One region of the Gilvimarinus sp. F26214L genome, then DNA from elsewhere that is predicted to be linked to it. Evidence: predicted binding sites of a transcription regulator. Region 1 holds the regulator's gene; each other region holds the start of a gene.
The links. Region 1 encodes FNR, which switches genes on or off when oxygen is low (the NO sensors DNR and NnrR bind a similar motif). Its sites were predicted from a motif close to TTGATNNNNATCAA; they were not measured.
Positions count from the first base shown of each region.

Region 2: the regulator FNR is predicted to act here: its motif matches at 1,203-1,216, upstream of ACURWW_RS11470 (hemerythrin domain-containing protein).
Region 3: the regulator FNR is predicted to act here: its motif matches at 1,435-1,448, upstream of ACURWW_RS04790 (oxygen-binding di-iron domain-containing protein).

Region 1 covers NZ_JBTIYG010000003.1:73,601-75,865, reverse strand. The annotation lists gene ftsH (ATP-dependent zinc metalloprotease FtsH) at 1-835, opposite strand, end outside; gene fnr (fumarate/nitrate reduction transcriptional regulator Fnr) at 1,065-1,826, shown strand; gene ACURWW_RS04265 (TfoX/Sxy family protein) at 1,849-2,181, opposite strand.
Region 2 covers NZ_JBTIYG010000009.1:46,963-49,227, reverse strand. The annotation lists gene ACURWW_RS11480 (hypothetical protein) at 1-307, shown strand, start outside; gene ACURWW_RS11475 (class I SAM-dependent methyltransferase) at 318-1,124, shown strand; gene ACURWW_RS11470 (hemerythrin domain-containing protein) at 1,308-1,928, shown strand; gene moaE (molybdopterin synthase catalytic subunit MoaE) at 1,936-2,265, opposite strand, start outside.
Region 3 covers NZ_JBTIYG010000003.1:191,837-194,101, reverse strand. The annotation lists gene ACURWW_RS04800 (acylphosphatase) at 1-49, shown strand, start outside; gene ACURWW_RS04795 (tellurite resistance TerB family protein) at 89-535, opposite strand; gene ACURWW_RS04790 (oxygen-binding di-iron domain-containing protein) at 608-1,375, opposite strand; gene fabV (enoyl-ACP reductase FabV) at 1,693-2,265, shown strand, end outside.

The DNA of each region.
Region 1 (2,265 bases):
CGGCGAACATGTCCCGCACCCGGGAGGCGCCCACGCCCACAAACATTTCGATGAATTCCGAACCGCTGATGCTGTAGAAGGGCACGCCCGCTTCGTGAGCCGTGGCTTTGGCCAACAGGGTCTTGCCGGTGCCGGGGGGACCCATCAGCAGAATGCCGTGGGGCATTTTTGCGCCCAGTTCCCGGAATTTGTCCGGGTCGCTGAGAAAATCCACAATCTCCTGAAGGTCCTGCTTGGCTCCTTCCGCGCCGGCCACGTCCTCGTAGCCCACGTCATGATCGGTGCTTTCGAACAGTCGGGCCTTGGATTTGGAGAAACTGAAGAAGCCGTCCTTGCCGCCGCCACCCATGCGCTGCTGCAGCATGCGGCTCGAATAGATGAAAAAGGCGAGGATCAGCAGCCACGGCAGAACCGAGAGCAGCACCTGGAACCAGCGGGGCTCCTGGGCCGAGCGGGCAGTAATGGTCACCCCCCGTTCTTCCAGCAGGGGCAGGAGTTCCTCGTCACCGGGGCTCGGCATTACGGTCGTGAAGGTCTTGGGCTCATCGTCTGCTCCGCGTGCGCCACTGCTTTCGACGCGGAAGGTGCCCCGAATCTGGTCTCCCTCGAACCGCACGCTGGCCACTTCATCCGCCACGACTGCGGATTTGAACTCAGTGTAGGGAATATTTTGCGTCCCGGGCTCGGATAGCGTGGAGAAGAGGTAATAAACGGCAAAAAACATGAACAGCCACATGAGCATGTGACCGTCGAAGGGGCGAACGGGGGGTGGGTTTCCGCGGGTCGGTTGCTGCTGCGGCTGCTTGTCGGGCTTTGGCGCCATCGGATCGGCCATTGACTGATAATTCCCCTTTTTCGAGCTCGTTGATCTGCATTCAATTGTACAGTGTCGATGACCGTTTTGAATCTCAATGTTGACCGGCCTGGACCTCGATGCCGGCCTCAGGGTCAGCCGGCAGCCTTTGACAAGCACGCAGCGTTTATCCTACTCTCTTGATCCATATCAATTCGCCTGCAACCTCTCCAGCCATTGCGGGCATCCAGAGACGGATCATTCGTACCGTATGTCCAAGTCCAATCAGCCCCTTGAAATCATTCAGAGCTGTCACTCCACCCCTACCGTTTCCTGCTCCCAGTGCCGGTTGGCGTCCATTTGTCTGCCCATCAGCCTGCACGTGGAAGACGTGGACAAGGTAGACGGCATCATTCAGCGAGGCCGCCCTCTGCAGAAAGGGGATTACCTGTACCGGGCGCGGGATACCTTCCATTCCGTCTACGCGGTTCGATCGGGAACTGTAAAAACATACACCAGCACCAATGATGGCAAGGAGCAGGTGACCGGCTTTTATCTGCCCGGGGAGATTCTGGGGCTGGACGGAGTCGCTCGCAGCACTCATACCAACTCGGCGGTGGCGCTGGAAACATCTGCGATCTGCGAAATCCCATTCAACAAGCTGGATGACCTGGGCAGCCATATCCCCAATCTTCATCGCCACATGTACCGCCTGCTGGGACGCGAGATCGGCACGGATCAGCAGTTGATTACACTGCTCAGCAAGAGCAGTGCGGACGAACGGGTAGCCACGTTGCTGCTCAGCATCTCCAGCCGCAATGGTCGCCGAAACCTGTCAGTTACCAGTTTTCGCCTTCCCATGTCCCGGGCGGACCTGGGCAATTACCTGGGGCTGACAGTTGAAACCGTCAGCCGAACCTTGAGCCGCTTCCAGAAACAGGGCCTTATTCGGGCGGACAAGAAGGAGATCACGATCACCGACATTGAGGCCTTGCGCAAAATCGGTGACATCAGTCTGTTTGAGACCGACTAACGTCACCGCGGTCGTTCCGTTTCTACTTCCCTGTTTTTCTGCTTCGCAGCGCCGCTTCATAGGAGCGGCGCGCCCAGCGCGCGGCTTCCTCCTGATCCTCCAACACTTCTTCCGGCGCCTGGAAGTAGCCCAGTTGTACGGCTTTCCCCTGGCGTTGATAGGTAAACGGTGTCAACTGGCGCTCCTGGAAGTGGCCCAGACATTCGGCGTCGGCTTTCAGGTATAGCGTGTCGTCGGTGACCAGGGCGAACATCAGCCCATCGTGGAAAATGCCGGCACCACCGAACATTCGCCGCATCGAGACGGGGCCAAACAGGCCGAAAATCTCCTGCAGGTGATCGGTAAATTCACTCATAGCTTACCCTTCCGCGGTCCGTTGCAGACCATCCACGCCTCTACATTCACCTGTCTATTGATCCGTGTCAAATGATGAGCTCCG
Region 2 (2,265 bases), on a different contig from region 1:
CATGTCCCGCAACCGACATCTGGCCGTACAGGCCTACCGCTACCGGGCATCCGTAGTGGAACAGTGGAAAGGAGGGCAGTCCGGGACCATTCGTTTTGAAGTGGAGCTGAGCAACTGTTCCGCCCGTCTCCAGGTTGATCGCGAATACATCGTGTTCGGCACCACAGACCATCGTGGCGGGTTGGAAAGTCACCGCTGCGATGATCTGATCAGCGTTGAGGAAGCGGGCCCCTTGCCCGATATTCTTGGCCAGCACAGTCGCAAGCAAGGAGCGGACGCAGCCTCGGGCAAGCCCTCCAACTCCTGAGAACCTTCCCATGAATTGTACCGAGTCGAACCCGCTGTTCGCGGTCCTTTGCCGCGATCAGGAAATGCTGCCCCGTGCCGTCCAGCTTGCCCACGATCTTGGCCTTCCCCTGCTCAATGACGAACGCCGGCGGCTTTCGGACCAATGCTGGTTTTTGCAAGTCAGTGTCCAGGGGCTGGCCATGGGACAGGGTGGACGTGGGGCCGCCAAACCGGTCACAGTGGATTTCGTGGGGGGTAAATTGGGCTATCGCCGCAAGCATCTGGAAGCGTTGCCCGCTTTGGTCAAAGCCGTGGGGGTGCGCAAGGGAATACAGCCGAAGGTTTGGGACCTCACCGCTGGGCTGGGCCAGGACGCGTTCATCCTCGCGCGCTACGGCTGCACCGTCACCATGGTGGAACGCCATCCACTGGTATACCTGCTGCTGGCGGACGGTCTGGAGCGTGCGCGGGCGACCGCAGGTGAGGACGATGCGCTCGGGGAGATCATCAATCGCCTCGAACTGGTGCAGGGCGATAGCCTGGAGTTCCTTGCCACGGCGGCAGCCCCGGTTGCGGACGTGATCTACATCGACACCATGTTTCCCGAGCGAAGCAAGTCGGCCAAAGTGAAGAAGGGCATGCAGCTCTTTCAACACGTCGTTGGGGAGGACGATGACGCGGACCGTCTGCTGAGTCTCGCGCTGGAGTCCGCCCCCAAGCGGGTGGTGGTCAAGCGACCGCGTCTGGCCGCCAGCCTGGGTGCGGCACAGCCGGCATTGAGCTTTACCGGCAAGTCGGTCCGCTTCGATGTCTACCCCTTACACAAGTTGGAGTAAAGCTTTGAACATTCACGTATATTAACGCTGCCTCGTTATTCCGGGTGGGCATCAGCGCGCACAAATTTTTCGGCGCACTTGAAGAAGATCAAGGGAAAGGCGTCTAAGTAAACAGAGCGCATTGATAAACAGCGCTTCTCGGTGGACTATTGGGAGCGTCGCGGCTCCGTCCGGAGGTGAACCATGCATCCCACACAATCCCAACTTTTCGCGGACCACCACAATTTTCTGCGTCTTCTTCACTGCCTGGAAGTGGAACTGGCCCACTACGAAGCCGACGAGGCGTGGACTGCCAACCTGCCGGTGATTCTGGACATTTTCGACTACGTGCAGTTCTACCCCGAGCGCTACCACCATCCCATTGAAGACGCGGTGTTTGATCTGCTGATCGCGAAGGACGTGGCAGAGTCGGAACATGCGCGAGCCCTCAAAGCCGAGCATAAAACCCTGGAGGACCTCACCCGCAAAGCCCGGCAGCTGTTCAATTCAGTGGCAGCGGACAACGTAGTCCCGGTCCGGGAACTGGTAAGGGTTACCCGGGAATTCCTCGACCGCCAGGTGCAGCACATCAAGCGGGAAAACCAGCTGATCTATCCCACCCTTTCCCAGCATGTCAGCCCAGAGGAATGGGATGCAATATCCACCAGCGTCGGAGCACGCCGCGACCCTCTGTTCAGTCGACGGATCATCGAGGAATACGATGATCTTTATCACGCGATCCTGGCGGCGGAAAGTGGAGTGGCCCCCGGCGCGACCGCGCGCGCCATATCGACCGACCGGCCCGCTAGGGAGGTGAGGATCTAGCAGGCGGCTAGCGGGACCAGCGCGTCGCCGCCGCTTCGTCGCTTTCCTTGGCGTCCACCCAGTGCGCGCCCTTTGGGCCGAATTCCTTTTTCCAGAAGGGCGCGCGGGTCTTCAGAAAATCCATGATGAATTCGCAAGCAGCAAAGGCCGCCCGACGGTGCGCGCTGCTGACGCCCACCCAGACGATCTCTTCGTCGGGCAACAGCCGACCCACCCGGTGGATCACCATGGCCTGATCCAGGGGCCAGCGGGTGCGGGCCTCTTCGATAATCGCTTCCAGACTTTTCTCGGTCATCCCCGGGTAGTGCTCAAGCTCCATGGCCGTAATCGGTTGGTC
Region 3 (2,265 bases), 120 kb from region 1:
CTGGGAAGACCGCGATGATCCCCCGCTGGAAAACTTCGAGCGGGGGTGAGAGCCTGCCGGCGGCGAACTCGCGAACCCGGGTTTGCGGCTACTTTCTGGCCTCCAGCTTGGCTCGGATGAACTCGTTGTGGGGCACGTGGATCAGCTCCGCCACCCGGCGGATCAGATGCTCCTCGTACTTGTCGAGGTTGCCGTCCGCGTACGCCACCTCCCACATGCCCTGGAGCAGCTGGTATTTCTCGTTGGGCCGGCACTGCTGGTTGATCATCTGAGTGAACTGGTAGAGGGAGGTGGCCTCTTCCTGCTCCGCCTCCGCCAGCCGGGTCAGCTCCTCCAGCTGACTGTCATCCAGCTCAAATCGTTGGGCCAGCAGTGTGCGCAGGGTCTGCATTTCATCGGCACCGAAGTCCCGGTCCGCCGCTGCTACCTCGATCAGCAGGGCCGCCGTGGCCAGCTGACACTGGTCGTGGCTGAGGGTCTCGCCCTCGTTGCGGGCAAGTTCCGTATTGAAGTAGTCGAGAATCTTGTTCAGCATGTTGGTTCCGATCTGCGCCCGGGAAAGAAGGTTCCCCAGTGTACCGGCTTCCTGTTGATCGCGCAGGCACCGTCAGTCAAGCAGGTCGATCCCGCACTCCAGTCCTTCGAACCAGTCCAGAAATTGGCCCACCGCCTTTTTCCCCACAAAGGGGCGGCCATGCTGTGGCAACAGCATTTCCACGTCGAGCTTGCGGACCCGGCGCACCCAGTGGCGGCAGGCCCGGTTCGACGCCATGTAGCGGCGATGGAAGCCCACCATATGCGGAATGTGCTCGGCCACATTGTCCACCGGCAGGTGGTCCTGCCCCGGAGTCACCGCCGCGCCCACATCGCCGGAGAATAGGATCTTGCTGATCGGATCGTAAAAGTGGAAGTTCCCCACCGAATGCAGAAAATGGGCGGGGACTGCCTGAATATGGGAGCGGCCCAACGGAACTTTCTCACCTTCATCGGGCAGCTCCAGGAGCCGGCTGGCCAGCGAGGCATTCATGCGGTCCGAAACAAAACTGGACACCAGATGGGGCAGGAAACGGCTCCACAGCCGGGAGGTGACCACCTGGCAATCCGTGTGCATCAGCCAGCGGGGCAGGGACGCGATGATGTCCGGATCCTGATGGGATGCGAACACGTAACGCAGGGAATGGCTGTTGATGTGCTTGGCCAGCTCGATGGACAGCGGTGTATAGGTCAGGTCGCCGCCCGGATCGAACAGTGCCGCCTCGCCGTGATCGACGATGGCCAACTGATTGCTGGGGATGCCCTCCCCCTCCACCAGGCCGGTGACGAAAAGACAGATGTGATCGCTGTGATCGTAAAGTTTGAGGACGCGCTGGCTCATGATACAACTCGCTCAGATGGCAAAATGCGCCATTATGAGATCCTCGTCACTTCCTTTAACTGATCATTATCAAGTGAAGCGGGTTTTTGTGCAGAATGAATTGGCTGCCACGACGCTTGCGGGGTTCCGCTTCGCGGATCGGGTCGAAAGGGCGGCCATATTCAAGCCCCGGATCAGCGGCTATAATGGCGCCCCTGTCGAATTGCACCCTTTCCCAAGGTTCTCGAGCACGAGGGTCCCGGCACCGCCCGCATTCACGCCATGGCAACAAGTCGCCCACAGACGCGGCGCTTTCTGAATACAACAAAGGTGAAGGAATGATCATCAGCCCCAAGATTCGCGGTTTTATCTGTACCAACGCCCACCCCGAAGGTTGTGCTGCTCACGTGGCGGAGCAGATCGCCTACATCAAAGCTCAGCCGGCCATTGAAAATGGGCCCAAAAAGGTCCTGGTGCTCGGTTCGTCCACCGGTTTCGGGCTCGCCTCGCGGATTACCGCGGCGTTCGGTTGCGGAGCTGACACACTCGGGGTGTTCTTCGAAAAGCCGCCCACGGAGACCAAAACCGCCTCTGCCGGCTATTACAACACCGCGGCCTTCGAAGCAGCGGCGAAGGAAGCCGGACTCTACAGCCACAGCATCAATGGCGACGCGTTCAGCGACGAATGCAAGCAGCAGGTGATCGAGCAGATCAAGAAAGACCTGGGTACCGTGGATCTGGTGATCTACAGCCTGGCCGCGCCCCGGCGTACCGACCCGAAGACTGGTGAAACCTATTCCAGCGTTCTCAAGCCCATCGGCGAAGCCGTCACCCAGAAGAGCCTCAATACCGACAAGGAAGAAGTGGGCGAAGTCACCATTCAGCCTGCCACGGACGAAGAAATCGCGGCC